Regions from separate parts of the Pseudoalteromonas sp. SR43-7 genome, predicted to be linked through region 2. Evidence: predicted binding sites of a transcription regulator. Region 2 holds the regulator's gene; each other region holds the start of a gene.
What was found. Region 2 encodes FliA, which starts transcription of late flagellar genes. Its sites were predicted from a motif close to CTAAAGNTNNNNNNNNNNNNGCCGATA; they were not measured.

Region 1: H5087_RS19910 (DUF5610 domain-containing protein) is a predicted target of FliA. The motif match lies at 1,340-1,366, and genes of this name have one in related genera.
Region 3: H5087_RS14455 (DUF4402 domain-containing protein) is a predicted target of FliA. The motif match lies at 8,749-8,775, and genes of this name have one in related genera.

Annotation. Positions count from the first base shown of each region.
Region 1 covers NZ_JACJDY010000047.1:260-4,710, reverse strand. The annotation lists gene trmA (tRNA (uridine(54)-C5)-methyltransferase TrmA) at 136-1,233, opposite strand; gene H5087_RS19910 (DUF5610 domain-containing protein) at 1,396-2,535, shown strand; gene murI (glutamate racemase) at 2,601-3,401, shown strand; gene H5087_RS19900 (RNA-binding protein) at 3,364-3,843, opposite strand.
Region 2 covers NZ_JACJDY010000016.1:40,099-53,647, reverse strand. The annotation lists gene H5087_RS13100 (chemotaxis protein CheW) at 1-494, opposite strand, end outside; gene H5087_RS13095 (chemotaxis protein CheW) at 519-1,310, opposite strand; gene H5087_RS13090 (ParA family protein) at 1,314-2,084, opposite strand; gene H5087_RS13085 (flagellar motor protein MotB) at 2,097-3,056, opposite strand; gene H5087_RS13080 (flagellar motor protein) at 3,058-3,822, opposite strand; gene H5087_RS13075 (chemotaxis response regulator protein-glutamate methylesterase) at 3,815-4,978, opposite strand; gene H5087_RS13070 (chemotaxis protein CheA) at 5,037-7,256, opposite strand; gene H5087_RS13065 (protein phosphatase CheZ) at 7,272-8,045, opposite strand; gene cheY (chemotaxis response regulator CheY) at 8,063-8,446, opposite strand; gene H5087_RS13055 (RNA polymerase sigma factor FliA) at 8,487-9,197, opposite strand; gene H5087_RS13050 (MinD/ParA family protein) at 9,224-10,084, opposite strand; gene flhF (flagellar biosynthesis protein FlhF) at 10,077-11,558, opposite strand; gene flhA (flagellar biosynthesis protein FlhA) at 11,580-13,549, opposite strand, start outside.
Region 3 covers NZ_JACJDY010000019.1:27,683-41,231, reverse strand. The annotation lists gene rppH (RNA pyrophosphohydrolase) at 158-676, shown strand; gene ptsP (phosphoenolpyruvate--protein phosphotransferase) at 707-2,971, shown strand; gene H5087_RS14485 (sulfite exporter TauE/SafE family protein) at 3,062-3,871, shown strand; gene lgt (prolipoprotein diacylglyceryl transferase) at 3,885-4,688, shown strand; gene H5087_RS14475 (thymidylate synthase) at 4,702-5,553, shown strand; gene galU (UTP--glucose-1-phosphate uridylyltransferase GalU) at 5,577-6,455, shown strand; gene H5087_RS14465 (SPOR domain-containing protein) at 7,108-7,791, shown strand; gene H5087_RS14460 (SPOR domain-containing protein) at 8,161-8,715, shown strand; gene H5087_RS14455 (DUF4402 domain-containing protein) at 8,831-9,433, shown strand; gene H5087_RS14450 (DUF4402 domain-containing protein) at 9,437-9,919, shown strand; gene H5087_RS14445 (molecular chaperone) at 9,930-10,760, shown strand; gene H5087_RS14440 (hypothetical protein) at 10,795-13,549, shown strand, end outside.

The DNA.
Region 1 (4,451 bases), on a different contig from region 2:
CACAAAAAAATCCGTAGTTAGTTTCCTAACTACGGATTTTGCATGATCGTTTGGATCGGTCAACCGGTCATTTTCTTAACTGATCGGCATTATCCTTAAGGAGCTTTTTTTATGGGTAACGTTTACTGAACGTATTTATTTGCGCTGTAAGAAAACGCCCGACTCAATGTGATGCGTATAAGGGAACTGATCAAATATAGCAAAGCGCTTAACGTTATGCGTACGTGTTAAGTGATCAAGGTCACGCTCTAGGGTTTCAGGGTTGCACGATATATAAATTATGCTTTCGTAGTTAGCTACTAAGTCACACGTTAATTCATCCATGCCCGCGCGCGGTGGATCAACTAATATGGTTTGGCAGTCATAGCTTTTAAGGTCAATACCCTCTAAACGAGAGAAAGTACGCTCGCCATTCATTGCTTGAGTAAACTCTTCACTCGACATACGAATAATATCTAAGTTCTCTACATTATTTTTAGCAATGTTGTACTGAGCAGAATGAACAGATGATTTTGATATTTCCGTCGCTAATACTTTATTAAAAGAACCTGCTAATGCAATTGAAAAGTTACCGTTACCACAATACAGTTCTAGTAAATCATTTTTAAGTGGTTTACATAAATCTTGTGCCCACTCCAGCATATTAATATTTACTTTTGCATTAGGCTGAGTAAAGCTATTTTCTACTTGTTGATAAATAAGCTCTTGCCCATTAACTGTTAAACGTTCAGTTACAAAGTCATCACCTAGTATTTCTTTTTGTTTGCGAGCACGGCCTATAAAGTCAATTTTGTATTTACTGCTAAGCTTTTCTTTAAGTGCTTTAATTTCACTTAACCATTCATCATCTAGTGGTTTGTGATAAAGCAAGCTTACTAAAATTTCACCGCTTAGCGTTGATAGGTAATCGATTTGAAATAACTTACGGCGTAATATTTCACAAGGCTTAAGATTTTCAATCATCACCTGCATTATTTCACCTACTAGAGGCGCTGCTGGATCAAATGTATCAACACGGATTTTTTCTTTTGTTCGTTGATCAAACATAATGTGAAACAGATCGTCACCGTCGTGCCATACTCTAAATTCAGCACGTTGGCGGTAGTTAGTTGGCTCTGAGCTAAATACTTCTAGTTGCTCCACACCAAAACGTTGAAACTGCGTACTAATGCGCTGCTCTTTTTCACTTAACTGCGCTTGGTACTGTGTGGTATCTATTTTAATAACTGCCATTAACGCTACTACCTTATCTAAGATCTGTTTATCGGCGCTATTGTAGGGAGCGCTGCGTATTTGTCTAGTTTTGGCTAGCATTTATGCTGTTTTATTGAACATTGTACTTTAGTTTTTGTTGTTATAGCCGATAATAAACTACGTACGCTTAGGAGACGAATCATGAAAATAGGTAATTATGGCTTTACGCCAAACAACAACATCAATAAATTCAATAATAAAGCTGATATACAGCAACCTACAATTACGTCTCCTCAAGATAGCTATCAACAACGAGGCCGAGAGTTGGCCGCAAAGGTGCTTGGCGATAAAATGGCTGAGCAGCTTGGATTGCCTATCGCAGAAAAAAAAGCAGATAAACCACTATTTGATTTTGATGAAATAGTAAAAAACGTACTCGATTTTGTAAGTAGTGCTGTTAATAAAGCAAAAGCTAACGGCGCTGATGACGAAAAGCTCAAAGATATGTTAGGCGATGCGCGCAAAGGCGTCCAAATAGGGATTGACGACGCTGTTGATGAACTCAAAGGTACAGGCGTATTTAATGATGACATGGAAGAGGGCATTAATAAGTCCAAAGAGGGAATTTACAATGGGCTGGATAAGTTTGAAGAGTCGTTATTTAACCCACAACCTGCCAGCGTAAATATAAGCCAGGCCCAATACGTCAGTATGACGAGTAATGCAGAGTATAAATTTACTACCGCAGAAGGCGATGAGGTAAGTATTAGCTTTGCTGATGCATTTGAATCTCAATCGGCAAGTGGCTATCAGCAAAATAGTAATAGTGAGTCGTTTGCAAGCTCATCATCGCAATCTCGACAGGTATCATTTTCGATGTCGGTAAATGGTGACTTAAACGAGCAAGAGCAAGAAGCTATTAATGCGATGATGGAAGACTTACAAGATTTAAGTAAAACCTTTTTTGGTGGTGATTTAGATGAAGCATTTGAACAAGCGCAAGAGCTGAGTTTAGACAGCGATCAGCTGGTGGCTTTTTCTATGGATTTACGCCAAACAAAAACAATAGCAACAGTTAAAAGCTATGAAGAATATAAACCAGCACCAGAAAAACAAGTAGCAGAGGGTTTAGCCCCTTTTAATGACGACCTTAAAAATGCTTTTGAAAAAGCGGGTGAGCTTGGATTACAAAATCAGCTAGCTGGCATTCTCCAATGGTTAAATCAAGATCAGGAACAAATAGATAAGTTAGTAGATTACACAAAGTCTATGTTCGAAAACCTTAATCAGTTAAATTCGGCAGCCGACAGGCTTACTGATTTAGAAACCACGCAAAGTTAAACTACTTTCTTTTATAAAAACCTCATGGCAAACTGCCGATCTTAAAGTAAAGTAGGAACGGTAGTTTGTCAGCGCATATAATGGTCTTTGATTCAGGTATTGGTGGAACTACTGTACTTGAACATATCAAGCAAAGTATCCCCAATGCTCAGTACAGCTATTTTATGGATAATGCATTACTACCTTATGGTGCTCAATCCCAACAAACTATAATTAACCGATTATGTTCACTTATTCATTTCATCAAAGCCAACACGCTTAACGTCGATTTAATTGTAATAGCGTGTAATACAGCTTCTACATCTGCACTCAGCGCTGTTCGCCAAATTACGGATATTCCTATTGTAGGTGTTGTGCCAGCAATAAAGCCTGCGGCAGAATTAACACGCTCAAATCATATTGGCTTGTTAGCCACACCGGCAACGGTCGCCAGTTCATACACAAAAACATTAATTGCTGAATATGCACGTAATGTGATCGTTAATCTGTATAGCAGTGTTGAATTAGTAACGTTAGCTGAGGAATGCTTTTTTACAGGCTCTTTAGATACAAATAAGTTGTATCAAGTACTTGATGAACTACATATAGATAAAACAATAGATGTACTTGTACTAGGGTGTACGCACTTTCCGATATTAGCAGAGCCGATTAGTCAGTATTTTGAAGGGAATGTAAAATTACTTGATTCAGGTCTAGCGATAGCAAATAGAGTCAACTTTCTACTTAACCAACTTAACTTATGTGTGGATAAACAAACAGACATAAAAAAGCCGCTGCAATATTATGCAACGGCTGATGTGTTTAGCAATAAGCTAGCGGTAAAGCTAGTTACACTGACTGATCCGTCTCAGTACGTAGAGCATTAGAATCATCTTCTTGTTTTTGTTTTGCTTCACGTACCTTTAAAGTACGTTGTTGGAACTCGCTATCGTTCAAGTTAGCAATTGCATTGTCTGCATCAGCTTGCGCCATTTCAACAAAACCAAAGCCACGACGTTTGCCAGTATTCTTATCCTTTAATAAACGAACATTGAATACTTTGCCTTGTTCTTCAAATAATGCACGAACCACACCTTCGTTTGCACGATAAGGAAGGTTACCAACATAAAGCGTTTTTGTTTTAACTTCAGCTTCTTCAGTCACATCAGATGATATTGCAGCAATAGCAATCGCACCTATTAATAAACCAGCACCAAATAGTAATGCAGGGTTTAAAGCTAAGCCGCCTAAAGCGAACTCAACAACAACAAAACCAACTACAGCAAGAATAACAGAGAAGATAAAAGATTTTTGATCGGGTAATTTCATTTTAGATCTACCAATAAACAGGAAATAAACATTAATTTAACATTGTGAACTTGCTATCTTAACGCCTAAATCAAACATAGCAATGATATTTGTATTAAATAATAAATAAGAGCATAAAAAAGCATCATCTTAGACGGGTTTTCATGTGGTTTTACGTGGTTTTGTTCTATTTTTGTTCGAACAGTAAAAAGATCTAAAAAAAGGGTTGATCTGTTTTCGGATCTCCCTATAATGCGACCCCACTGAGACGGGAAAGGCCAACGCATAGCGAGGCACGAACTACTCAGAGAGTTAAATAAAACTTCGGTTTTAAATCTTCCAAAAGAAAATTTAAAACAAAGTGTTGACTCAAAAAATAAAGGGTGTATTATTCGCATCCCTTGAGACGCTAAAGCGACTCAAAACGTTCTTTAACAATATAAAGCAATCATCTGTGTGGGCACTCGTACAGATTGAGTTCTAACAGCCAAGCTATTTAGGTAGCGAGGCAAACAAATTAGAGTCTCAATTGAAACTGAGTGACCATATGTTATTAAAAGATTCAGCCTTGAGCTGTTTTGATTTTACTTTTTTAAAGTGAAAATAATAACGCACAGTCAATTCGTTTT
Region 2 (13,549 bases):
ATATCGCTTAACTCATCCCATTCGTCATCACTGAGTAACTTATTTAAATCAACCAAAATCAGTAATTCATTATCGCGGTTACAAACACCTTGAATAAACTTAGCGCTTTCTTCAGTACCAACATTTGGCGCACTGTCGATTTCAGAGCTGCGCAAGTAAACCACTTCCGATACGCTGTCGGCTAAAATACCAATAACTTGCTCTTCTGCTTCAATAATTAAGATGCGAGAGTTGTCAGTTGCATCAGCAGCTAGCAAACCAAAACGTGCGCGAGTATCAATAACGGTAACAACGTTGCCGCGCAAGTTAATAATACCAATCACATATGAAGGTGCACCTGGTACAGGAGCTATCTCTGTATAACGAAGTATTTCTTGTACTTGCATTACATTTACGCCGTAGGTTTCTTCCTCTAGCTTAAACGTAACCCACTGTAAAATTTCATCGTTATTATCCGCGTTTTTATTTGCTGACAGTAATTTATCTTGATTCATGCTATTACCCCGTAATGGTCATTACTACTGACGGCTATCTAAGCCTTTCTCTAATAATATATTTAAATTATCTACGTCTATCAAAGCACACATTTTTTCTTTTATAACGCCAGCAAGCCATGGGCGCTTGCTTTTATTTGTACGCCATTTTACATCTTCTTTACTCAATGTAATGTTATTTATCAACTTTTCAGCTAATAAACCCCACTGGCTATCACCTAGTGTAATCAAATATTGATAATCTAAAGATGCCTCTAATTTATCATCATATTTTTCTGGCATAACCCAACGCGCAGTATCAACAACATTGAGCTTTTCTTCTCTGTTGAGCATAACGCCTTTAAACCATTTCGGCTTACCAAACAAATGATTTACTTCACCTAATTGATGTATTCCACCAAGTGCTTTTAATGGCACAGCCAAGGTCAAGCCAGCAACTTCAAAAAACAGTGCCTGAAATTCACCATCAAAATAGTCTGATTGGCTAGTAGTTACAATCTCCAGCTCTGGCTTTTCTATAGTAGTAATTGCAGGTGCTATTACTTCCTCGTCAACCACTTCATTAACTTTTTCAGTTTCAAACGCTGGCTCAGCTATTGGCTCAATTTCAACATTGAGCAAGTCATTATCAAATGTACTCTCTGCTGCTTTTAATTGTTCTTTAGGTTTTGAATGAATATGCTGTTGTGAATCATCTGGGATTTGCTCAAGTAATTTTGCAACTGGCTCAAGGTTATCTACAGGCTCATCTTCACATAACAAAGCCCCGAGGTATTGTTTCATTACTTTTTCATTAGCAAACAATTGCTTACTCATTCATTAACCTTGTTCAATTAAATATTCTAGCAGTGCTTTATATGCGTATACACCGCGCGAGCGAGGACAATACTCTACAGGTACTTTTTGTGCAAAGCTTGCATCTCTAAATTTGGTATCCACCGGTATCACACCTGGCCAAACTTTATCACCATATGTACTTTGCAATGTTTTGTATGCTTCTAACGATGCTTTGGTACGTTTGTCGTACATGGTAGGAATTATAGTATATTGATAATCTTTTGCTTGAGAGGATTGCATCAAATCCATAGTACGCATCATTCTATCAAGCCCTTTGAGTGCTAAAAACTCCGTTTGCACTGGCACTAAAATTCGCTCACCTGCTGCAAGCGCATTGACCATTAACACCCCTAAAACTGGAGGGCAATCTAAAATGGCATAATCGTAATGTTCGCTAATTTTTGCAAGCGCTTTTTTTAGTATTAACCCCATCCCTGTTTTATTACCCATACTTCGGTCAAGCGTAGCTATTGCCATAGTCGCAGGTAAAATATCCAGGTTTTGAAGTGTTGATGGACACAAAGCTTGGAGTATCTCTTCACTTTGCATACTTGTACCACGGGCAAAGATATCGTACACACTGACTTCTAAATCCTCTGAGTCAATGCCAAAGTAATAAGTGAGTGACGCATGAGGGTCTGTATCTATAAGCAACACACGTTTACCTTGTAATGCCAAAATACCGGCAAGGCTCACTGCGGTTGTTGTTTTACCAACCCCTCCTTTTTGATTAGCGACAGTCCAAATCTTCACATTACATCCTAATTACTGTTCATTGCGCGTTGTTATGCGAATACCACCATGAGGCAAACGAATTATTTTTATTGTATCGTCATCTGAAGGAAGTTCAATTTCAGGTTCAATCACTGCAGGCTCATCAGCTTGCCCGTCACTTTTAACCTCTTGTTTTGGCGGTAATCCATACTTAGAAAGTGCGATAACAACTTTACGATTTTCTGCGCGCCCTTGTTCTGTATCGTTACTTGCAAAAGGTGAATATTGGCCATAACCTTCTATCGCCATTCTAGCTGAATTAATGCCTAATGCTTCCAGCTCTACTAAAATTGACGTGGCTCTAGCTACCGACAGTTCCCAATTTGAGCGAAATATTTCATTGCGAATACTTTCATCATCAGTATAACCTCGTACTCTTACATAGTTATCTACTGGTGCAATAATATCTTTAACAATCTTGACGACCTGTTTTGCTCGAGAGTGTGCAACTGAACTACCACTTGAAAATAACATACCTGAGCTTAGCTCTATAATCAGCCAATCTTGGTTAAGCTCTAAACTGGCTTCTCCATCACGGATTTCATCAATAAGCGCTGACTGTAATTTAATTAATAAACTATCAAGAGGTTTGCCTAAATACTTTTGCTGGATGTTGCTTGTATCACTTTGGCCGTCGAGTAGCTCAGGACCTTGCTCTTCTTTTAATATACTTTCGCCATAAAGAACTTCTTGTTCAGGTGTCACTCTATCTGTCAATATTCCATTACCGTTGACACCTTCACCTTGCTGGGAGTATTGGCGAGCTGACTTATCAAAAACCTGTTCAAGGGAATCTGACAATATTTGGAATTGTTCTTCTTTATTAATCGCTATCGCATACAGAACCACAAAAAAAGCAAACATAATAGTCATGTAATCGGCATACGATACAAGCCAACGTTCGGTATGTTGACTTTTAGCAGCAGAGTGACGAAGTCGTCGGCGTAACATGTTATTCGTCCACTAAATTAGGGCGCTCTACACGATAGGCTTCAAGCTTTAATTCTATATTTACTGGGCTTTCACCTATGCTTATTGCAATAACGCCTTCAGCAAGCATTTCATGGTAAAGCATTTTTTGCTCTACACGCTGTTTTAACTTATTTGCCATAGGTAAAAACAATAAATTAGCTAAACCAACACCATAAATGGTCGCAATAAATGCCGTAGCAACGCCGGCGCCAAGCATTTGTGGATCGGTAATAAACGACATTGCCTGTATTAAGCCCAGCACCGCACCTAAAATACCAATGGTAGGGCTGTAACCCCCCATTGCTTCATAAACACGCGCGGCTTCAAGCAAACGATCGCGCTCTAGCAGTAAATCAATTTCAAGCGTGTCACGTAGTTTTTGCTCTGAGCAGCCATCGACAAGTAAGCTTAAACCTTTTGCTGCATACGCATCTGGGTGAGCTAAGGCTTCATTCTCAAGCGCTAAGTAACCTTCTTGACGTGCTTTATGAGACCATCGTTTAACTTGCTCTATTGCGTCTTCAATATCGTATTGTGGTGCAACAAAAACCCACGAGCTCATATTTAGCATTTTTTTGAATGTGCTAGCAGAGGTTTGCAACATAACAGCGCCAAGCGTGCCACCAAGTACAATAATAAGCGCAGGGCCATTAAATAAAGCTGAAACAACACCGCCTTCTAAAGAATAACCTAAACCTATTGCACTAAGTGCTACCAATAGTCCAAATATTGAGAGTTTATCCACAACCTACCTCTCTCATTATACGTGCTGCAACATCGCTCAATGCTAAGCTTTCACTTGAAAGCCCCGCATTAGCAATTGCTTGGGGCATTCCATAAACGACACAGCTTTTCTCATCCTGTGCCCAAATAGTTGCCCCCGTTTGTTTTAACATTCTTGCACCATCACGACCATCAGCGCCCATGCCTGTTAAAACAATAGCAAGTACATCACCTTGGTACGTTTTAGCTGCACTAGCAAACGTTACATCTACGCTTGGTTTATAACTTATTCTCTCGCTATGATCTTCAAATACGCGCAGCGTTCTATTTGCTCCACGCCCCTCTACCATCATCTGCTGTCCGCCAGGCGCTAAATAAGCAGTTCCTGGTTGTAAGCGATCGCCTTGTTGTGCTTCTTTCACTTTTATTTGGCACAAACCGTTTAAGCGCGCTGCAAACGCAGGTGTAAATGCAGCGGGCATGTGCTGAATAAGTAAAATAGGGTGAGGAAAATTAGCAGGCAATTGAGTCAATATAGTTTGCAGAGCAACAGGACCACCTGTAGAAGTACCAATAGCTAAAAGTTGATATTGTTTTCCACTTGCTCGCATTGAGGCAACATTTGAACTTGTCGATGCAGCAGGCGCAGCTCTTTGAAAGCTTCTATCAGGCTGCTTGATTTGAGTTGTTGACGTGCTTGCTCTTTGCGAAAGTGAACTTGTTGGTTTAGTTGAAATGACTGGTTTAGCTGGTGTTGCCGCTCTAAATGTTCGCGGTAAACGTCTTCGCCCTATATCTTTTACTTTACTTTGCAAAAGCTTAATTGCATCTTCATTATTGCGCGCAATATCTTCAAATTTTTTCGGTAAAAAATCCATTGCGCCAGCATCTAACGCATCAAACGTTGCTGTTGCACCATCACGTGTAAGTGATGAAAACATTAAGATAGGAGTTGGGTTACTCGCCATTATCTCTTTAACTGCGCTAATACCATCAAGCACTGGCATTTCGACATCCATGGTGATCATGTCAGGACGCAATTGAGCTGCTTTCTCAACAGCCTCTCTGCCATTAACAGCAAAGCCTATAACTTGTATATCGCTATCTTGCTCAAGGATTTCGCTTACTCTACGGCGAAAAAAGCTTGAATCATCAACAACTAAAACTTTAACGGCCATTTAGCTCTCTTATTAAATTTATGCGTAGGTATATATTAAATATATACCTACTTTATTATTAGCCTGCGTAATGTTTTAACATGTTTGGAACGTCTAAAATCAGTGCAATGCCGCCATCCGAAGTTATTGTAGCGCCTGCCATACCTGGCGTTCCTTGAAGTAACGCATCAAGCGGCTTAATCACTACTTCTTCTTGGCCAATTAATGAATCAACAACAAAACCAATTTGTTGCGTACCAATTTGTACAATAACGACGTGACCTTTAGATTTTCGCTGAGAACGATCTGAGCCTTTTACTAACCAATGCTCAAGGTAAAATAACGGTATCGCCTTTTTACGCACAATAATTGTTAATTGCCCATCAACTACATTCGTCTTCGTTAAATCCAAATTGAATATCTCACTAACACCAGCCAGTGGTAACGCAAATGTTTGTGCGCCAACAATGACCATTAATGTCGGTAATATAGCCAAGGTAAGTGGTACTTTTATTTCTAAAATAGTACCGACACCAAGTTCAGACTGAATGCTTACTGAGCCATTAAGTTGCGTGATCTTAGTTTTAACTACGTCCATCCCTACACCACGGCCTGAAATATCAGATATTTCTTCTTTTGTAGAAAAGCCAGGTGCAAAAATCAGGTTATATGCTTCGGTGTCAGAAAGTCGACTCGCCTGGTCATGATCGAGTACGCCTTTACTAATTGCAATTTTTTTCAGTTTTTCAGCATCCATACCTGCACCATCATCTTTGATGGTTAGCAAAATATGGTCGCCCTCTTGAGACGCTGATAAAGTAACATTACCTGTTCTAGACTTACCTGCAGCTTCACGGACAGCGGGCATTTCAATACCATGGTCAACTGAGTTTCTAACTAAATGCACAAGCGGATCGGCAAGTGCTTCAACTAAGTTTTTATCTAGATCGGTTTCTTCACCAATAAGCTTTAAATCAATATCTTTATTTAAGCTACGTGCTAAGTCGCGTACAACGCGAGGGAAGCGACCAAATACTTTCTTAATTGGTTGCATTCGCGTTTGCATAACCGCACCTTGAATATCCGCAGTCACTACATCTAAGTTAGAGATTGCTTTACCCATCGCTTCACTGTCTGAGTTAGTCGCTAAACTAACCAAACGATTTCGTACAAGAACTAACTCACCAACCATATTCATAATTTGATCGAGTCGTTTTGTATCTACGCGAACGGTGGTTTCTGCAGCTGGTGGCGCTGATTTTTTTGGAGCTGCTGCTGGTGGTGCTTTAGCTGCTGGCTTCTCTGGCGCTTTTTCAACTGGTTTTGGAGTAGGAGCTTTAGCTGGCGCAGCTTTTTTTACTGGTTCACTCACTTGTTTAACTGGCGGTGAAACAAGTTCAGGTTGTTTTGCAGCTGGCGCACTTTCTATCGATTTAGGAGCAGTGCCTTTACCATGAAGTTCATCAAGAAGCGCTTCAAATTCGTCATCACTAATTTCATCATCTGATGAATTAACTGTATTTGCCGCTGGTGTAGCTGGTTCTACAGGTGTTTTATTGGCATCATTTTGTTCAGGTTTGCTCGTAACTTCACCAAAACTGCCAACACCATGTAACTCGTCTAATAAGCTGTCAAATTCATCATCAGTAATATCACCACTAAAATCACTACTACTTGCTACTGGTTTTTCAACTGCAGGACCTTGTCCTTTACCGTGTAGCTCATCAAGTAAGCTTTCAAATTCGTCTTCAGTTATTTCATCTATTTCAGCATCGCTAACCGAAGGCGCTCCGCTAAATAGTTCATCAAATGCAAACGGATCTTCATCATCAGCTACCGGTGTATCCACCACTTCATTATGAGGTTGTTCAACCTCTGTTTGTGAAGAGGCTTCAGTGGCTTCGGCTTCTGTTGGAGGTAGACCTAAGATATGAAGAGTATGAAGTAATTCAGGATCTGCAGGTTCAGGCTTGTCTCTGTTTTGGATAGTCGCAAACATCTCATTAATGGTGTCTAGTGCTTGTAAAATAACATCCATTAACTCTGAGTTGACTGTTCGCACGCCTTGACGTAGTAAATCAAATACGTTTTCAGCACCGTGACAAGCATCAACAAGTTCTGTCATAGCTAAAAAGCCTGCACCACCTTTTACAGTGTGAAAACCTCTAAATATAGCGTTTAGTAACTCGGTATCTTCTGGATTATTTTCCAGCTCAACTAACTGTTCAGATAAAAGCTCTAGGATTTCTCCAGCCTCTACAAGAAAGTCTTGTAAAATATCTTCATCGACTTCAAACATGCAGTTACTCTCCTCTTAGAAGCCCAAACTTGATAAAAGATCATCAACTTCATCTTGATCAGATACAACATCATTACGCGATTCTTTATCAATAATAGGGCCTTCAGGACCTGCTAAAGTTTGTGTGGCAACTGGTTCTTTTATTTTTTGTTGTTCTACTTTATTCGCGGTGCTGTTAGTGTCGTCTTGTTCAGCAAACGCAGTTAAAAGATGCAGTAAACTTTCTTCTACTTCCCTAACAAGTTCAATAACACGGCGAATAACTTGACCTGTTAAGTCTTGATAGTCTTGAGCCATTAGTACATTTGTCATTAAGCTTTGAAGCTCATCAGTCTTATGATGAGAGTTGTTCATAAACTTATCGATGCTATGGCAAAGTTGCTTAAACTCACCAAGCTCAATCTCGCGGCTCATTAAACGATCCCATGTCGGTTTGATATGAGATATTTCGTCCGCTAACTGTTGGGCTATAGGAAGACTCGCTTCCACTGCATCCATTGTTTTATTAGCCGCATTTTCTGTCATTTCTATAACATAATTAAGCCGCTTTTTAGCATCTGGAATCGCATCTGTCGTTATATCAGTTAAGCGAGTATCAAGCTCAAAACTTTTAAGGGCTTCGTGCAGTTGACGAGTCAACTTTCCAACTTCAGCAAATAATTCAGATTGCTCTTTAGAAGCAGCCTCTAAAATCAACTGATTTGCTTTGTCTTGCTCATCATTTTCTAAAAAAACAACGAGCTGACGAGCTTGTTCTAACGTTATTTGAGGCGCAGCTGGTGCTGGCATAAGCCTCTCCCCCATCATTAGCCTAAGCGTTCAAATACTTTTTCTAATTTAGTTTTTAATGTTCCAGCCGTAAATGGCTTAACAATATAACCATTCACGCCAGCTTGCGCCGCAGCTATTATTTGTTCTTTTTTAGCTTCTGCCGTTACCATTAATACAGGGATATGTTTTAACTTCTCGTCTGCACGTATTGCTCTTAAAAGATCAATACCCTGCATTCCAGGCATATTCCAATCCGTAACTACAAAATCAAACACTTGATTTTGCAACATAGGCAAAGCTGTAGACCCATCATCAGCTTCTTGAACGTTAGTGAAACCTAAGTCACGTAACAGGTTTTTTATAATGCGTCTCATCGTTGAAAAATCATCAACTACAAGAATTTTCATGTTTTTATCCAAAACATCCCCCAGTGAGGTATTAACCTTTGTTTACTTACTACTAATTTATCCAGTCATTGATTTTAGCTTTAAGCTTAATCATCGCCTGACCATGTATCTGACTTACACGCGATTCACTTACATCGAGTATATGTCCTATTTCTTTTAAATTCATTTCATCGTTGTAGTACAAAGAAAGCACCATTGCATCACGCTCTGGTAATGACTTAATTGCACTTAGCAAAGACTCATTAAACCTATCATTTTTAACATTATTAAAAGGTTTATCTTGTGCTAAATCTTGGCCTACAGGAGTAATAACATCCTCATCTACACCAAGGTCTTCAATGCCTAATATTTTACTCGTATTCGCATCATTTAAAATATGATGGTACTCATTGAGCGAAATTTCAAGTTTTTCAGCAACTTCTATGTCCGTTGGTTCGCGGTTCAGACTACTTTCGAGCTCAGTAATTGCTTCTGCAACTTGCCTGTTTTTACGGTGAACTGAACGAGGAGCCCAATCACCACGGCGCATTTCATCAAGCATAGCACCGCGAATACGAATACCTGCAAAAGTTTCAAAGCTTGCGCCTTTTGTTGCATCAAAGTTTTTCGAAGCTTCTATTAAGCCTATCATTCCTGATTGAATTAAATCATCAAGTTGAACGCTAGGTGGTAATCGAGCAATTAGATGACATGCCACTTTTTTAACAAGTGATGCATGCTTCTCAACAATCACATTTAAATTTTGTGTTGATTGATATCCCATAGCTCTATTCACCAGTGTTGTCATAATTAACCGTTTACTAGTTTCTCAATGAAAAACTCTAAATGCCCAGATGGTTGGTTGGGTATTGGCCATTTAACTGCTTTTGTTGCCAGCGTTTTAAACGCAAGAGCGGCTGGCGAATTTGGAAAGAGCTCTACTATTACTTTTTGACGACGTGTTGCTTTGCGCATATTTTCATCATAAGGAACCGTTGCTACTAGCTCCATTGATACATCTAAAAAGCGGTCGGTAACTTTAGATAGCTTTGCAAACAATTCAGTGCCTTCACGCATACTGCGCACCATATTGGCAACAATTTTAAATTTATAAACGCCGTGCTCACGACTTAATACTTTAATAAGTGCGTAAGCGTCGGTTATTGATGTCGGCTCATCGCATACAACAACCATTACATCTTGCGCTGCACGCGAGAAGCTCAGTACCATGTCTGAAATACCAGCAGCTGTATCTACAATTAAAATATCAAATTCGGTATTCAATTCGCTAAACGCACGAATTAGCCCAGCATGCTCAGATGGTGATAATTCAACCATACTTTGCGAACCCGATGTAGCGGGTACAATTTTAATTCCTGCAGGGCCTTCAACTAAAATTTCATCAAGCTCACATTCACCAGATAAGACATGTGACAAGTTACGCTCTACACGTAAACCAAGCATCACATCACAGTTTGCTAAACCCAAGTCAGCATCCAGCACTAATACTCGATTACCTTGCTGCCCAAGCGCAATAGCTGTATTTAGAGAAACATTTGTTTTCCCTACTCCACCTTTACCACCGGTTACAGCGATAACTTTTACGCCGTTGTTATTGTTTTGACTCATTTTGCGCAGGCCGCTTGCTTGATCTAATACTGTGTTAATCATACATCCCTACTGTGCTTGGCGCCACTGCTTGGTGCCTTGAATGTTGTTCTTTTGTTCTTTTTAAATATAATTGCTCAGCCTTTTTAACTAGTTTCTCAGCATTTGCAACACGAATATCCTCTGGCACTCGTTGACCATTAGTAAGATACCCTATTGGAAGGCGATTTTGAATCGCAATACTAATAATCTCACCCAAACTTAATGATTCGTCTAACTTAGTGAAAATACAGCCACTTAACTGTACTTTTTTAAAGTGACGTACAGTTTCTTGCAATACATTAATTTGTGCTGTCGCGCTAAGTACTAAGTAGCTGCGAATATCTACACGTTGGTTACGCATTAACGTGTTTAATTGCTCAGTTAAACGTAAATCTCGCTGGCTCATACCTGCTGTGTCAATTAATACTAGACGTTTATTTCGTAAATGATATAAAACTTCAGCTAATTCATTAGCATCTTTAACTTGCTTAACACCACAACCAATAATACGACCATATGTTGCAAGTTGTTCATAAGCACCAATTCTGTATGTATCAGTGGTTATTAACGCCACTTTATCGGCACCATATTTTTGTGCGCCTAGAGCTGCAAGCTTAGCAACAGTCGTTGTTTTACCCACACCTGTTGGACCCACTAACGCATATACACCACCTTGGCGAAGTATTTCATTATTGGTTGTTTGCATTTGATCTTCGACCATAGTTAACAATGCTTTCCAACCTTGCTTACGAGACACATCATCAGGTACAAAACATGCCATTTGCTGTGCTACTTCTTTATCGATACCCATACCGACTAAACGGTCAACCATACAAGCGCGTGTTGGATCGCGACGCGCCATATCTTGCTGCATCAAGCCTGATACTTGGTGCTCAAGTAATTGACGAATTGCGTTCATTTCTTCACGCATTGTTGTCATTTCTTCGCTTTCATTATTAGGTGCTTGTTGGCGAGTGGTTACTGGGCTATCTAAATCATCAAAGTCGCGGTCTAAATCATCAAAACCTAAGCTATCCGCTTGAGTTTGTGGACGAACTGGCGCAGAAGCTTCAGGAGCAAACATATTTTTAGTACGCTGCCCCATATTAGGTTCTTGATAGTTATCAGTAGTATCAATACCCGATTGTGAAAACATTGATGCAAGCTCAGGAGAACGAGGACGCGGTGATTGACGCTCTAATAATGCTTGTAGGCTGTCAGCAACTTTTGCTTGAGGCTCAGGCTTGGCACGCTGTGGCTCTGGTTTTACAAAATTATGGATGCTTTGTTGTGGCGCCTGAGTACGCGGCTCTGCAGGGCGTTGTGGTTGCGCTGCTACTTTAGGGGCTGCTTTGTCATAATCAACTGCCGCTACAATTTCTACACCGTTAGCCAGTTTTTTATTTGACATAATAACCGCATCAACACCTAACTCATCTTTAACTTCTTTAAGTGCTGTGCGCATATCTTTAGCAAAAAAACGTTTAATTTTCATGATTCAACCCCTGTTAAAATCTTATTGTTGGCCTACCGAGCTTACAATTTTGATCTGTCTTTCATCTGGTACCTCTTGATAAGACATCACTCTCAATCCTGGAATGGTGTACTTAACAAAACGAGATAACACAGTGCGTAACATTCCTGACGTTAGCAATATAGAAGGTTCGCCGGCCATTTCTTGATTTTGATGCGCTTGTGTCAATGACACTTGAAGTCGCTCTGCAAGTCCTGGCTCAATACCGGCACCTTCATCGCCTGCATTTTGTAATGACTGATGCAACATCTGTTCCAACTCAGGCGCCAAGGTTATGACAGGGATTTCTGATGACATTCCCACCGCATCTTGAACAATTAATCTACGCAGTGAAATACGCACTGCAGCCGTTAATACATCAGGGTCTTGACTACGTGGGCCATACTCAACAAGGGTTTGAACAATTGAGCGCATGTCGCGAATAGCCACGCCTTCATTTAATAAATTTTGTAGTACTTTTACAATAGCAGTTAATGGCAATACATCAGGTACTAGTCCTTCCACTAAGCGAGGATGGCTTTTAGCAAGCATATCAAGTAGGTTTTGAACTTCTTCATGCCCTAGTAATAACGCTGCACTGTTAGTTAATAACTGGCTAATATGAGTGGCAACTACCGTGGCTGAATCTACAACGGTATAACCTAGTGATTGTGCTTCATCTTTTTGATCAGGCTTGATCCATACGGCATCAAGGCCAAACGCAGGATCTTTTGTTTCAACCCCTTTAATTGGACCAAATACTTGTCCTGGGTTAATCGCTAGCTCGTCGCCATGCTTAAGCTCGCTTTCACCGGTTGAAACCCCCATTAATGTTATTCTGTAAGCGTTAGGGTCAAGCTCTAAATTGTCGCGTATATGTACCGGCGGTACTAAAAAACCAAGCTCTTGAGAAAGCTTTTTACGCACCCCCTTAATACGATTAAGTAGCTCACCACCTTGTGATTGGTCTACTAACGGAATTAATCTATAACCGACTTCTAAGCCAATTACATCAACCTGCTGAACATCATCCCAGCCTAGTTCTTTTTGTTCTTGTTTATTAGCAACACCCGTTGCAACGCTTCCGCCATTAGCGGCCTCTTCAGCTTCTGCCGCAGCAGCTTTTAATTTACTTTGCTGTGTGTAGTAAGCTAAGTAACCCAGTAACGCACCTAAACTTAAAAAAGCAATATGCGGCATACCAGGCACTAAGCCCATGATGATCAAAATACCAGATGCAATAAAGAGTGACTTTTCGTTGCCTAGTTGTTTCTTAAATTGGTCCCCCATATTGAGCGACTCATTTTGGCGTGTTACAACAATCGCGGTACCAATTGAAAGCAGTAAAGAAGGGAGTTGAGCAACTAAGCCATCGCCAATGGTAAGTAATGTATATACTTCCATTGCATTGCCAAAACTCAAATTGTGCTGGATCATACCTACAAATAAACCACCAACAATATTGATGATTAGTATAACAATACCTGCAATCGCATCACCTTTTACAAATTTACTCGCACCATCCATTGAGCCGTAAAAATCAGCTTCGCGAGTTACTTCCTCACGGCGGTCACGCGCTTGTTCTGCGCTGATAAAGCCTGCGTTCAAATCGGCGTCAATTGCCATTTGTTTACCCGGCATTGCATCAAGGGTGAAACGCGCAGATACCTCAGAAATACGACCAGCACCTTTAGTAATTACTACAAAGTTAATAATGATCAGGATTAAAAATACAACCAAACCAACAGCGTAGTTACCACCAATAACAACTGAGCCAAACGCTTCAATTACTTTACCGGCAGAATCACCACCATTATGGCCTTCAAGTAATACAACTCGAGTACTGGCAACGTTAAGTGCTAAGCGCATAATTGTAGCGATTAGTAATACAGAGGGGAAAATACCAAATTCAACTGGCTTCATCGTGTAAACAGTTACAAGTAAAACCACTAATGCTAGAGCAATATTAAACG
Region 3 (13,549 bases), on a different contig from region 2:
GAGTTATTTTCTAAATATTTACCTATTCTCTATTAATTTATCAACATACTAAAAGCTTAAACTTAGCTCACTAATTGGCTTGGGTATAATAGTATTTGCCGTATTGCGGCTAATGTGGAACAATCATTAAAAATCGACTTACAAATGAGGCACTAAGGTGATTGATGCCGAAGGTTTTCGTGCCAATGTCGGAATTGTGATTTGCAATAATCAGGGACAGGTTTTTTGGGCCAGACGTTATGGTCAACACTCTTGGCAATTTCCCCAAGGTGGTGTTGATGATGGCGAAACTGCAGAACAAACCATGTACCGTGAATTACACGAAGAAGTAGGGTTGCGACCAGAAGATGTAGAAATAGTCGCAAGCTCAAAACATTGGTTACGCTATAAATTACCCAAACGATTAATCCGCCGAGACTCTAGTCCGGTGTGTATTGGGCAAAAACAAAAATGGTTTTTACTAAAATTACGCTGTAAAGACGAAGATGTAAATTTACTTAAAACCCACCATCCAGAGTTTGATGATTGGCGCTGGGTAAGTTATTGGTATCCTGTAAGACAGGTTGTATCGTTTAAACGGGATGTTTATCGACGAGTAATGAAAGAGTTTGCTCCTTTCGCCATGCCTTTTAATAAGAGAGAACAACATAAAGATCATTGGCGAAGTAAAAGGTAGTAATTTCTCGATACAATAAAGGAGCAGGGTATGCTGGCTACACTGAGATCTATTGCGGAGTCTGTATCGCGACAAGCGAATTTAGACAGCGCATTAGTGTGCTTTGTGCAAATGGTTAAAGATGCCATGAAAACCCAGTGCTGCTCCATTTATTTTGCAGATTACAGCCAAGACAATTTTGTACTTATGGCTACCGAAGGGTTAAATCCTGATGCGGTGGGTAAGTTTAGAATTGGGTTTACCGAAGGCTTAGTGGGCCTAGTAGCGCAACGCGAAGAACCTATTAATATTGCATTTGCTAAATCGCATCCTCGCTTTAAGCTCTCTCCCGAAGTAAATGAAGAAGGCTACAACGCTTTTTTATCTGTACCCGTTGTTCATCAAAAAAAAGTACTGGGTGTTATTGTTGTTCAACAAAAAATGGCACGTGTATTTAGCCAAGACGAAGAGTCGTTTTTAATAACGCTTTCTGCCCAGCTTGCTTCACAGTTAGCGCATGCTGAAATTAAAGAAATACTCCGCCAAGATGAGTCATCTCATCAAACGTCTGTTTTAAAAGGCGTATCGAGCGCGCCTGGAATAGGTATAGGGCAAGCATTTGTTGTATTACCAAAACTCGATTTTAAATCTATTGAGCTTTTAAAAGACAGTGACGTTACTGAGCAGCGCCGTTTGTTTACACAAGCTGTAGCTGCAACGCGCAAAGAATTTAATACCCTATCTATGACGCTAAGCGATTCTATTCCGCACGAAGCTCTTGCGGTATTTGATGTGTATCAACAACTGCTTGACGCTAAAAGTTTAGGGCATAATGTTGAAATGCAATTACAAGAAGGCTGGTGTGCTAAAAGCGCCCTAAAAATTGTAATAGAGCGTTTAATATCTCAATTTAATGCCATGCAAGACCCTTATATAAAAGAGCGTGCTGTTGACGTTAAAGATATTGGCCTTCGTGTATTACATCATCTTGTAAATACCGAGCACGCTGTTAAAAATTATCCGGCCAATACTATTTTAATTGCTAATACCTTAACACCCGCCATGCTTGCTGAGGTGCCAAAAGGTCACTTAACAGGCGTTGTAAGCGTAAATGGCTCTGCAAATAGCCATGCTTCTATATTAACGCGTGCGATGGGGATCCCTGCCATTTGGGGTATAGAAGATTTACCTCTATTGCAGTTTAATGGCAAACCGATGATTTTAGATGCATTTGCTGGGCGTTTATATATATCGCCTTCGCAAATGTTGATGGATGAATACACAGAGTTACAGCATCAAGATAACCTACTTAATAACCGCTTTTTAGCAGAGCAAGACTCTGAATCAATTACGCTTGACGGTGAGCATGTTAGCTTATTATTAAACGCAGGCCTTGAGCTTAATACCGAGCAAAGTAGCGCGCATATTTGTGACGGTGTGGGGCTTTACCGTACCGAAGCGTGGTTTATGCAAAAGGGTCAGTTTCCTTCGCAATCAGAGCAAGAAAATTGGTACCGAGAAGTACTAACTAGCTATCATCCTAATCCTGTGGTTATGCGTACATTGGATATTGGGGGCGATAAGGTACTCGATTACTTTAACATTACCGAAGAAAACCCATTTTTAGGTTGGCGTGGCATTCGTATTAGCCTTGATCACCCAGAGTTATTTTTAGATCAACTAAAAGCGATGCTTAAAGCCAATATTGGTTTAGGCAATCTAAAAATAATGCTCCCTATGATCAGCGGCACTGAAGAAGTTGATGAGTCACTTGCGTTATTTGAACAGGCTTACTTTGAGTTAAGTGAAAAATACCCAGAGCAAACCATTGAAAGACCCGACATAGGGATAATGCTAGAGGTACCTTCAAGTGTATTTATGCTTCCAGAGTGGTCAAAAAAAGTCGATTTTTGCTCAGTAGGTAGTAACGATTTAACACAGTATTTATTAGCAGTAGACAGGGCTAATGCACGAGTTGCCGAACTTTTTAACCCTTATCACCCGGGCGTACTCAGGGTACTAAATAAAGTAGCGCGTGAATGTGAGCAATATGAACTGCCATTTAGTTTGTGTGGTGAACTAGGCGGCGATCCTGAAGGGGCTATTTTGCTTATTGCCATGGGTTACAGGCGCCTTAGTATGAATTTATCATCGCTTAATAAAGTTAAATGGGTACTTAGGCGTTTAAATGTTAGTGACATGGAACAACTATTAAGTGAATGCTTAGCGCAATCCACAGCCAAACAAGTACTACGTTTAACGCGAAGCTTTATGCTAGAGCATAAATTAGGTGATTTGTTTTACACTCCCAAATAAGCTTATACGCCTAATTAATTGCAATACACAGATGCTATTAGTTTTATAATCCTTTAATATATAAACCTTAAAAGGGTATTTGAGATTACTATGTATGACTTAGGTTTGTTAGTCGCAAGCTGCGCACTACTAGGCTGTATTGTTGGGTTTTTAGCTGGGTTACTAGGCATTGGTGGCGGTTTAATTATCGTTCCAGTTCTAAGCACTCTGCTACTGTCATTTAATGTAACGTCAGCTGATCATGTATTAGTAATTGCTATTGCAACCTCACTCGCTTCTATTTTATTTACTTCAACGTCTTCAGCGCTGGCTCATCATAAAAATGATAACGTGCCTTGGGATATTGCCCCATGGGTTATGTCGGGTGTGGCTTTAGGTGCACTTATTAGTGGCTTTGCAGCAAGTTTAATCCCTGAACAAATATTGCGTACAGTGTTTGCTATAAGTGTTGTATTTATTGCAACAAGAATGGTGCTATCCGCGCGTAATAAACCGATGTCAGATAAACCGTTACCAGCAGGTCCTATTTTAGGTGGATTTTCTGCGATAATGGGCGGATTATCAGGTTTAATTGGTATTGGTGGTGGTGCTTTAATAGTACCTATGCTTAATTATTTTTCGGTTGATATAAAAAAAGCAATTGGCTGCGCAGCCGCGTGCGGAATTGTTATAGCATTATTTGGCTCTATTGGTTACATCAGCGCAGGCTGGCATGTTACCGATTTAGAGCATGGTTTTGCTGGGTTTGTTTATTTACCTGCATTATTTGGAATTGTTATTACCTCGTGGTTTGTTGCGCCTATTGGCGCTAAAGCAACTCACTATTTACCTGTTAATACAATTAAGAAAGTTTTCGCGGTACTGCTTGTAGTTATCGCAATTAAAATGGTTTTTAGCTAAAGGTTTATTTTTTATGGCACTTGAGTTTCCTCAAATTGATCCAATTATTTTTTCTGTTGGACCGCTAAGCGTACGTTGGTATGGCTTAATGTATTTAATAGGTTTTGCATTTGCGATGTGGTTTGCAAATCGTCAAGCATCAAAGCCAAATTCGGGTTGGACTAAAGAGCAAGTAGGCGATTTACTGTTTTACGGCATGTTGGGGGTAATACTAGGCGGGCGTATTGGCTACGTATTGTTTTACCAGTTTAGTTACTTTATAGAAAACCCACTGTATTTATTTAGAATAGATCAGGGTGGTATGTCGTTCCATGGTGGAACACTTGGCGTTATAACCGCCGTCGCAATTTTTTCGTGGACGCGTAAAAAGTCGCTTCTTCAAGTGGGCGATTTTGTTGCTCCACTGGTTCCAGTAGGGCTTTTAGCTGGACGGATTGGTAACTTTATAAACGGTGAATTATGGGGTCGAGTTACCGACGTGCCATGGGCAATGGTATTTCCAACGGGCGGTCCGCTTGCGCGTCACCCATCGCAATTATACGAAGCATTTTTTGAAGGCTTAGTACTGTTTTTAATCCTGCAATGGTTTATTAAAAAACCGCGCCCAGCAGGCAGTGTAGCCGGAGTGTTTTTATTAGGCTATGGCGTGTTTAGATTCTGTATTGAATATTTCCGCCAACCCGATGCACAATTAGGTTTATTTGCCGACTTTATATCAATGGGACAAATACTTTCGTTACCAATGATTGTAGGTGGTTTAGGCTTATTAATTTGGGCATATAAACAACCTAAACAAATAACCACAGCTAAAGCATAATAAGAAGTAACGCATGAAACAATATTTAGAATTATGTCAGCGTATTGTTGACGAAGGGCAGTGGGTCGAAAATAAACGTACAGGTACGCGTTGTTTAACCGTTATCAATGCTGATTTAGAATACGATGTGGCTAATAATCAGTTTCCGATGATCACTACACGAAAAAGCTACTACAAAGCAGCGATTGCTGAATTGCTAGGATATTTACGCGGTTACGACAGCTCTGCGCAATTTCGTGAAATTGGCTGTAAAACATGGGATGCCAACGCGAACGATAACAACGCATGGCTTAATAATCCTAACCGTAAAGGTGAGGACGACATGGGGCGTGTTTATGGCGTACAAGGCCGTGGTTGGCAACGTCCAGATGGTTCAACACTCGATCAGCTTTCCAAAGTTATTAATAACTTAAAAAATGGCATTGATGACCGTGGTGAAATAATTACGTTTTATAATCCAGGTGAGTTTGAGCTTGGTTGCCTGCGCCCGTGTATGCATACGCACACTTTTTCGTTACTTGGCGATACGCTATATTTAACGTCATACCAGCGAAGCTGTGATGTGCCACTTGGCCTTAATTTTAATCAAATTCAGTGTTTTGTATTGCTTGCGTTAGTGGCTCAAATTACCGGCCACAAAGCGGGTAAGGCGTATCATAAAATTGCTAATGCACATATTTACGAAAACCAACTTGAACTGATGCGAGACGTGCAGTTAACGCGTGAGCCATTTGATTCACCTCAGTTAAAAATTAATCCAAAAATTAAATCATTAGAAGACATAGAAACGTGGGTAACACGAGACGACTTTGAAGTAACAGGCTATCAATGCCATGAAGCGATTCAATATCCATTTTCAGTATAATAAAAGATTAAGGAAAACATAAAATGAAAGCAGTGATCCCAGTAGCGGGCCTTGGTACTCGTATGTTACCAGCCACTAAAGCAATTCCTAAAGAAATGCTGCCAGTGGTAGACCGTCCTTTAATTCAATATGTAGTAAACGAAGCCGTTGCTGCAGGCATTAAAGAAATAGTGTTAGTAACTCACTCAAGTAAAAATTCAATCGAAAATCACTTTGATACAAGTTTTGAACTAGAAGCTACTTTAGAAAAGCGTGTTAAGCGGCAACTACTTGCCGAAGTGCAAGCAATCTGCCCTAAAGACGTAACCATTATTCACGTACGCCAAGGTGAAGCAAAAGGCTTAGGCCATGCTATTAGTTGTGCAGCGCCTATTATTGGTAACGAACCGTTTGTAGTTATTTTACCAGATGTAATTATTGATGATGTAGAGAGCGATCTTAAAAAAGATAACTTAGCAGAAATGATCGCTAATTTTGAGAAAACCAAGCACAGTCAAATTATGGTAGAACCAGTACCAATGGCACAAGTTAACCAGTTTGGTGTGGTTGATTTAGGTGATGTTGACTTAAAGCAAGGTGAAAGCTCGCCAATTCTTAATATGGTAGAAAAGCCGCCAGTAGATGAAGCTCCATCAAACTTAGCTGTAGTGGGTCGATACGTATTAAGCGAAAATATCTGGCCGTTACTTGCGAAAACTCCGCAAGGTGCAGGCGACGAAATTCAATTAACTGACGCAATTGCGATGTTAATGGAACACGAAAAAGTAGATGCATACGCTATAAAAGGCCGTAGCCACGATTGTGGAAGTAAAATTGGTTACTTAAAAGCAACGATTGAATTTGCACTTCGTCGCGATGAATTTGCCGATGAATTAAAATCATTTATTAAAAAACTGATTTAACAGTTAACGTAAAACATGAAAGGCGCCTATATCGGCGCCTTTTTTATGAGTTTTATCAGGGCCTGTTTATCTTTTGAGGTTAAATTTGCAGCAGGCTGTTTGGTATTTAGGCAAGGCAGAGCCTATGTAGTGTGGTTATTCCCCATAAATAGGCGATAACGTAGCATAGATGCCAAACATGCGCTGCCCGAAGGGTTCTGCCTCGGGGCAATTTACTCTTTGTTGCCTACATGGATGTAGGTAAGGGGCGTGAGCAGGACGCGGAAGCTTTACTCGGTTTTTACTTAGCCCACTAGGTTACAAACCTCGCGCCGCGATTAAATGGCCCCTAGATTGAACAAATTTTAATCATGAAAGGTCAACAGGCCCTAGAATAAAATAAGGAAAGGAGTAGCTCTAAAATAAAAGTTTTTAAGTCATTACAGACATATTGTTATTTATGTTGTAAAGTTTGTGTTAACTGGCATTGAATTTGTATTAAATAATGTTCTCAAGGAAGGGTGGGAGTATGCAACGTTGTGTTTTACAAAACACTGACAAGCATGCGAAGAGCTAAGTTTTATAGCTCACAGCTTAAATAAAGTTAAACGCTTTCTTGTGAGAATGTTTAACTGAAATGTAGTGAAAACACTGCTTTCAGGACAGCAAATACATGTTTATATATAAAAAAAATAACATTGGGCTTTTACTTAGCTTGCTAATGCTTTTATTTGGCACAGCATGCAGCGTTACGCCTGAAATAAAAACCATTGACGAACAACCTCAAAGTAACTCGCCTGACTACGTCTCAATTACTGCCTTGGAGCTTGCTCAGCTAAAAGATGCTGCAATGCAGTGGCAACAAGCACGCGAAGGTATAGAGCGAATCTTAAGGTTAGAAAAAGAAATAACTTACCTCGTAAATCATATTGATATTATAAACAGCAAAGCTATTGCGCAGGCTAATCAAGGGTATAGCAGCCAGTCTGTACGCTCACCTCGAAACACACGTAATGTTAAATCACGCCAACAAGTTAAACAAAACTACAGCAATAAAAAACAAGCTGTAAAATTAAATAAACCAAAACATGTATTTGCTTTGCAGGTAGCTTCAGTTGACTCAGAGCAAGGTGTGGCTAAAGCATGGCAAGAGCTAAATACTAAAGCAGCACCGTTGTTTAGAGACAAAATATTGACTAACGTAGAAACCGCCAAAATAAACAACAAAATGTTTTACAGGCTAAAACTTGGCTCTTACCAAAACTTTAAAAATGCAAAAGCAGACTGTGACGTATTCAAGCTGTATAAACTCGATTGCATAGTAAGTAACTACACCGATAAGCCAGTAAGGCTGTAGCCCGTATTACGTAATATCAATCTGTAATAATACCTAATCAATCTTGGGGATTAAACCTGACGCAATTATCGCTAATAATTTTGATATACGAGTGCACGGAGGCAGTAGCTAGATCAATACAGCAATAATTAGTGATAGTAATTAAATAACGCAATTTTGTTTTGTTATCAACTCGGTTTTCTTACTTCAAAATAGACTACTTAATTAAAAAGTTGCTATAAATTGGCGCAAAATTTGCTTTGATTTATTATCTTGGTTAGTAGAGTGCATTTTGCAATGCGGTATTTTAAGTCTTGTCATTTAATATCAGTTTTATTCTTATCTTTTAATTTATATGGATGCAGCAGCGCAACTGTAAATAACGAGAGCGTGCAGCATTCTTTAATAACTGATAAACAAGTAAAAGAGTATGTTTCGCAGTGGCACTTACAACAAGAAAGCATTGGTCGTTTAACTGCTATGGAAGATGATTTACAGCTATTAATTATGGCGTTATCGTCTCAAAGTGAATTAACTGAAAATCCTCCTTTACTCATGCAAAGTAAAACCGATATCACCTATGGTAATCAGCCTTCACAGAATTTGGAACCGACGGCACTAAATAACACTCCCGAAGTAAAAACACCAAACTTACAAAATTCAGAACTCACCTTAACAGATGAAACTAAAATTGGAGCACAGCTTGGTTGGTATTTAAAGCCAGAGCTTGTTAGAGCAAGAGTCGAAAGGCTTAAGCAATTATACCCTAGTGCATTTACTCAATTTAATTTTACTATGTTTGAACGTAAAAATAATAATATGACTTTGTATGGATTACGTGTAGGTCCATTTAAAAACGATGCTCAAGTAAGTACGTTTTGTTATTTAGCTAATCAGCTTGATCAAGCATGTAATATTGCTGCTTTTGTAGGGAAACCAATATAATTAAAAAATTAGACCTTTTAAACTTATATAGTATTAAAGTATTTGTACTAGTAGTCGATACTAACTATAGTTGGGCAAATATTTGATAAAGCCCATTTTCTTATAAGGATTTAGCATGAAGTTTTATTTATCTGCATTAGCTGCAGCCACCGTGGTCAGCTCGTTTAGCACTTATGCTGCTACAGAATCATTTGAAGCGAAAGTAACGGTACAAAATGCTGTAGTACTCACAAAAGATAACGATTTAAATTTTGGTACTATTCGTGCTATTTCAGATCCAACAGGCAGTGAACAAGCGACGCTGACAGTTAATCCTGATCCAGCTGCGAGCCCTGTTACTTCACAAGATAATCCAGTTGGTAACGCTGCGAGTATCTCAATAATTGAAGATGGTGAAGCTGGCGCTTTTAGTGTGTCAGATGTCGTACCAAACTCTATTTTAACCATTACAGACCCAGTAAATACTTTAATACTACCTTTAGCTGGCCAAGGGTTAAATGAACCTGATTTTACTGTAGGTGCTTGGACTTACTTTATAACAAGCGGAACAAATGCAGGCGCGCTTTATACGCAAGGTACTCCTAACCTACAAGCTAGTGCTGATGGCACTGTATCATTTAATATAGGCGCGACTCTTTCTACTTCTTCAAACGCATCAAGTGTGGATTACCCTGATGGTGAGTATTCGGGTAGCTTTAATATTGAAGTGTCATATTAATTAGTGTTTAAACAAGTAATGCGCTTTTTGTATGTTTATGCTTGGCTTTCGTTAACGTTTAGCGAGCAAGTTTATAGCGCAAGCATACAGCAAGAGGCGCTTAATTTTGGCACTTTAGTTATCCCTCAAAATAATACCTTAAGTTCTATAACCATTAGCCATGAGGGTGAAATAACCAAATTTGGTAATATTTACGTATTAACTGAGGGTAATCCTGCAGAACTTTTATTTACCGATTTACCTCCTCTTACTCAAATATCGTTTAACAAAACGAGTGACAGTACATTACAAAGTGAAGTACTTGGGGCTAATAGTGCCAAGTTTTCGGTTGTATTAGTGGATTTACCAAGAACGCAGGCTAGCGATGAGTTTGGAGAGCTTCTACTCAAAGTAGGTGGCCGTTTAATAACGACAGGGACTAGCCAAAGTTACTTAGATGGTCGTTTTATTACCGACACCCAATTAGAAATTACGATTGATTACTAAAGGACAAAACATGCTTTATAAAGTTGTAGTGCTCCTCGCACTGAGTGTATGTATTTTAGGAAAAAATGCATACGCAAATTTACTTATCTCTCCAACCCGTATTAGTTTCGATGAACGTCAACGAACCGCTAAAGTTACCGTAATTAATACGGGTAATGAATATCAAACATATCGTGTTTTATGGAGTGAGAAACAAGCGCAACCTAGCGGTGGCTACATACAGTTGGCGGAGGCTACAAGTGAAAGTTTAAGCTCAATGGCACGTTTGTCACCAAAACAAATGCGTTTAGCGCCTGGTGAAAAACAAACAGTAAAAATAGCAATACGTAAACCTAAAGATCTGGCTTCTGGTGAGTATCGCTCTCATCTTTTATTTCAAGCATTGCCGGGTGAAAATACTAATAAAACAAGCTCAATAAAAGTTAATATGATTATGAGCTACAGCATTCCTATTTTGTTACGTAAAGACATGAAACAGCCAGAAGTTACTATAGAGCAAGCTAAGGTAGTACTAAATGAAAGCAATCAACGTCCTCAGTTTTTATTGAATATAAAACGAGAAGGTATGTTTAGTACCTACGGTAAATTGAGTGCCTACTTTGTTAATAGTAATAACGAGCAAGTTAAAGTTGCAGAAATTGGTAATTTAAGTATTTATCCAGAAGTGGATAATGCATTTGTTACTCTTAGTTTATTTAGTGACAAAAATTTAGATAAAGCAGGAAAAGTTATTTTTAAATATGAAGGCAGTCAAGAATATAAAGACCTTACATTTGCACAATACACTCTGCCTTTAACCTCACAATCAATTAATGCTTTAACAGTGAATGAGGCTAAATAATTTATTGTATACACTATTACTAAGCATAAGTAGTTTGCTTAGTAATAGTGTAATTGCTAATCCCAATTCTTCCGTAGGCGATGCTTTAACAACACTGCGCGCAATTGAATTAAAGCTAACTAAGCCCGTGGAAGCAATTAATTATAAAAGCAAAGAAAATCAGCAACAGCGTATCGCTACAGGCGAGTTATTAATACTTTCGCTTTATTTAAACTCATACTACTTAGGTGAAGTTGCAGCAATTAAAAGCGAGCAAAGTGTACAAGTTAGTTTAAGCGACTTATTTGATATTTTACAGTTTGCAATGAATGTTGATGCTAGCAATCGAATTGCTCAAGGTGTTGGAGCAAATCAACAACCTCTTTCTCTAAATGCAGCGGTGACACCCGCAGTATTTACTAGTCCTACACAGAGCTACTTATTAGCAAAAAATCAAATTACCATTGAAGATGATATTTATGTAGATATTCAAAGTTTACATAATGCTTTAAATCTAGAGTTTAATATTGATTACCCAGATTTAGAATTACTTATAAGCTCAAAGAGCCCCTTACCAGTTGAACAACAAAGATATAGGCAGTCGCGCAATCTTAAATCGCCTAATAAAAGTTCGCCACCAACGCTGCCATGGAAAGCTAGCCCATATAAAGCGCTATCTTCTCCGGTTGCCGACTTACAACTAAATTTTACCGCGAACGATGATAGACATTCTACGAACTATTCACTTTTAGGCACTCAAGACTTTGCGTATTTATCTGCAGAGTATTTTTTGTCTGGACGAAGTACTGACTTACTTACCAACTCTAGGTTAACGTTTACAAAGCAAAACTTAGACAAAGAAATAAAAAACAGCTTAATGCCTACTGAAATATCTTTTGGTGATGTCATCGCCACGCAAGTTGGTAATAGTTACAGTAGTCAGTATGCCCGAGGTGTTAAAGTTTCTAATAATGTTACCAATAGAAAAATAGTCAATAATCAAGTTAACTTAAGCGGTGCTATACAGCCAGGTTGGGATGTAGAACTGTATCGTAATGAAATATTAATAGACCAGCAGCTTAGCCTCGCAGATGGACGTTATATTTTTGATAATATAGACCTATTATTTGGAGCTAATAATTTTGAGCTTATTTTTTATGGGCCTCAAGGTCAAGTTGAGCGCAAAAGTGATTATTACTTTGTGGACGGAAATCAACTTAAGCAGGGACAAGGTAACTATGAATTGTCGGTTACTGAACAAGGCAAGCAATTATTAAATAACAATGTTTCAAGTTCGCAGGGGCAGGGTTGGCAAGTTGCGGGTAGATATGAGCAAGGGCTTACAGATAATGTATCTGTATACACTGCTACATCAGGTCAAAAAAACACAGACGACGATCTACTTAAGTATGCATTTGGTACCAACATAAGCTTATTTGACCGATTATTATTAAATGCGAATGTTGAAAAAAATAATAACAATGAACAAGAATTTGAATTTACAGCCCGAACTCAAATTGCCGAACAATCACTACTTTTTAGCGCTACAAATCGTACCGACGAACAGCAGCAAGATTTTAACAGCTACCAAATAAATTTAGCTGGTGGGCTAATGAATAATACTTATGGACGCCTTTCTTATCAAAATAACGTCCTATATGACGATAGTGATACTAGAGGGCGTTTTAAACAAGTACGCAACCAGTTCAACTACTCATACTCAGGATTTGCACTAAGTAACCAATTGCTGTGGCAACAAGACGATAGCTCTGAGGGTACTTTTGGAGCAACACGTTTTCAAAAGCGCTTTGGGAGAACCTACACAAGGTTTGGTATAGATTATAGTATATCGCCAGTAAGTGAGCTTGTTAGTTACGAGGCTGAGTTTAGCCGCAACTTGGGCCGAGATTTACAAGCGGAACTTACTTTAACTGATTCACTTCGTAATAATATTCAATCGGCAGAATTAGGGCTCAATTGGCAAAGCGATAAGTTTAGTTTAACGAGTAACTTAAACTACAACAGTAACGATGATTGGCGGCTCGGTATTTATAGTCGCTTTAGCTTAGGTTTTGATGTTGAACACAATACATATTTTGCCTCTAAGCGCACCTTAACTAACACGGGTAGCTTAATGTTACGCGTATTTTTAGATCAAAATAATAACGGTATTATGGATGATGATGAGCACGGTGTTGGTGGCGTAAAAGTAAAAGGCGTTCACAATTATCGTCAAGCAATTACAGACGAACACGGCGTTGCACTATTAACTTCAATGCCAGCAAATCGTACAACAGATATAATACTTGATAGAAATAGTTTTGAAGATCCGTTTTTAATACCAGCTAACGAGGGCTTTTCTATTACACCAAGGGCTGGTTTAGTTGAGTATATGGACTTCGCATTAAATAATGCCAGTGAAGTGGAGGGAGTTGTTTATCAACAAAAAGGGGAAACAACACAGATCCAACCCTTTGCAACTATAGCGCTGTTGAATGAGAAAGGGGATCAAGTTGCACAAACTCAAGCAGCATATGATGGCTATTATTTATTTACAGACCTTAAACCGGGGCAGTATAAAGCAGTAATTGATGATGAATATAAACAACGCAAGCAGCTAAAAAATACTCAAAATATAACAGTTAATTTATCGGCTCAAGGAGATGTAGTAATGGGTGTTGATTTAACGTTAAAGGCGCTCAGTGCAACAACAGGAAGCATTGCCAATGCAGGAAGTTTTAATTCGTTAAATATTTTAAAAATTTATTACCGTTTAATAGCACCACGTATAGAGCAGCAAGAAGCTTTTT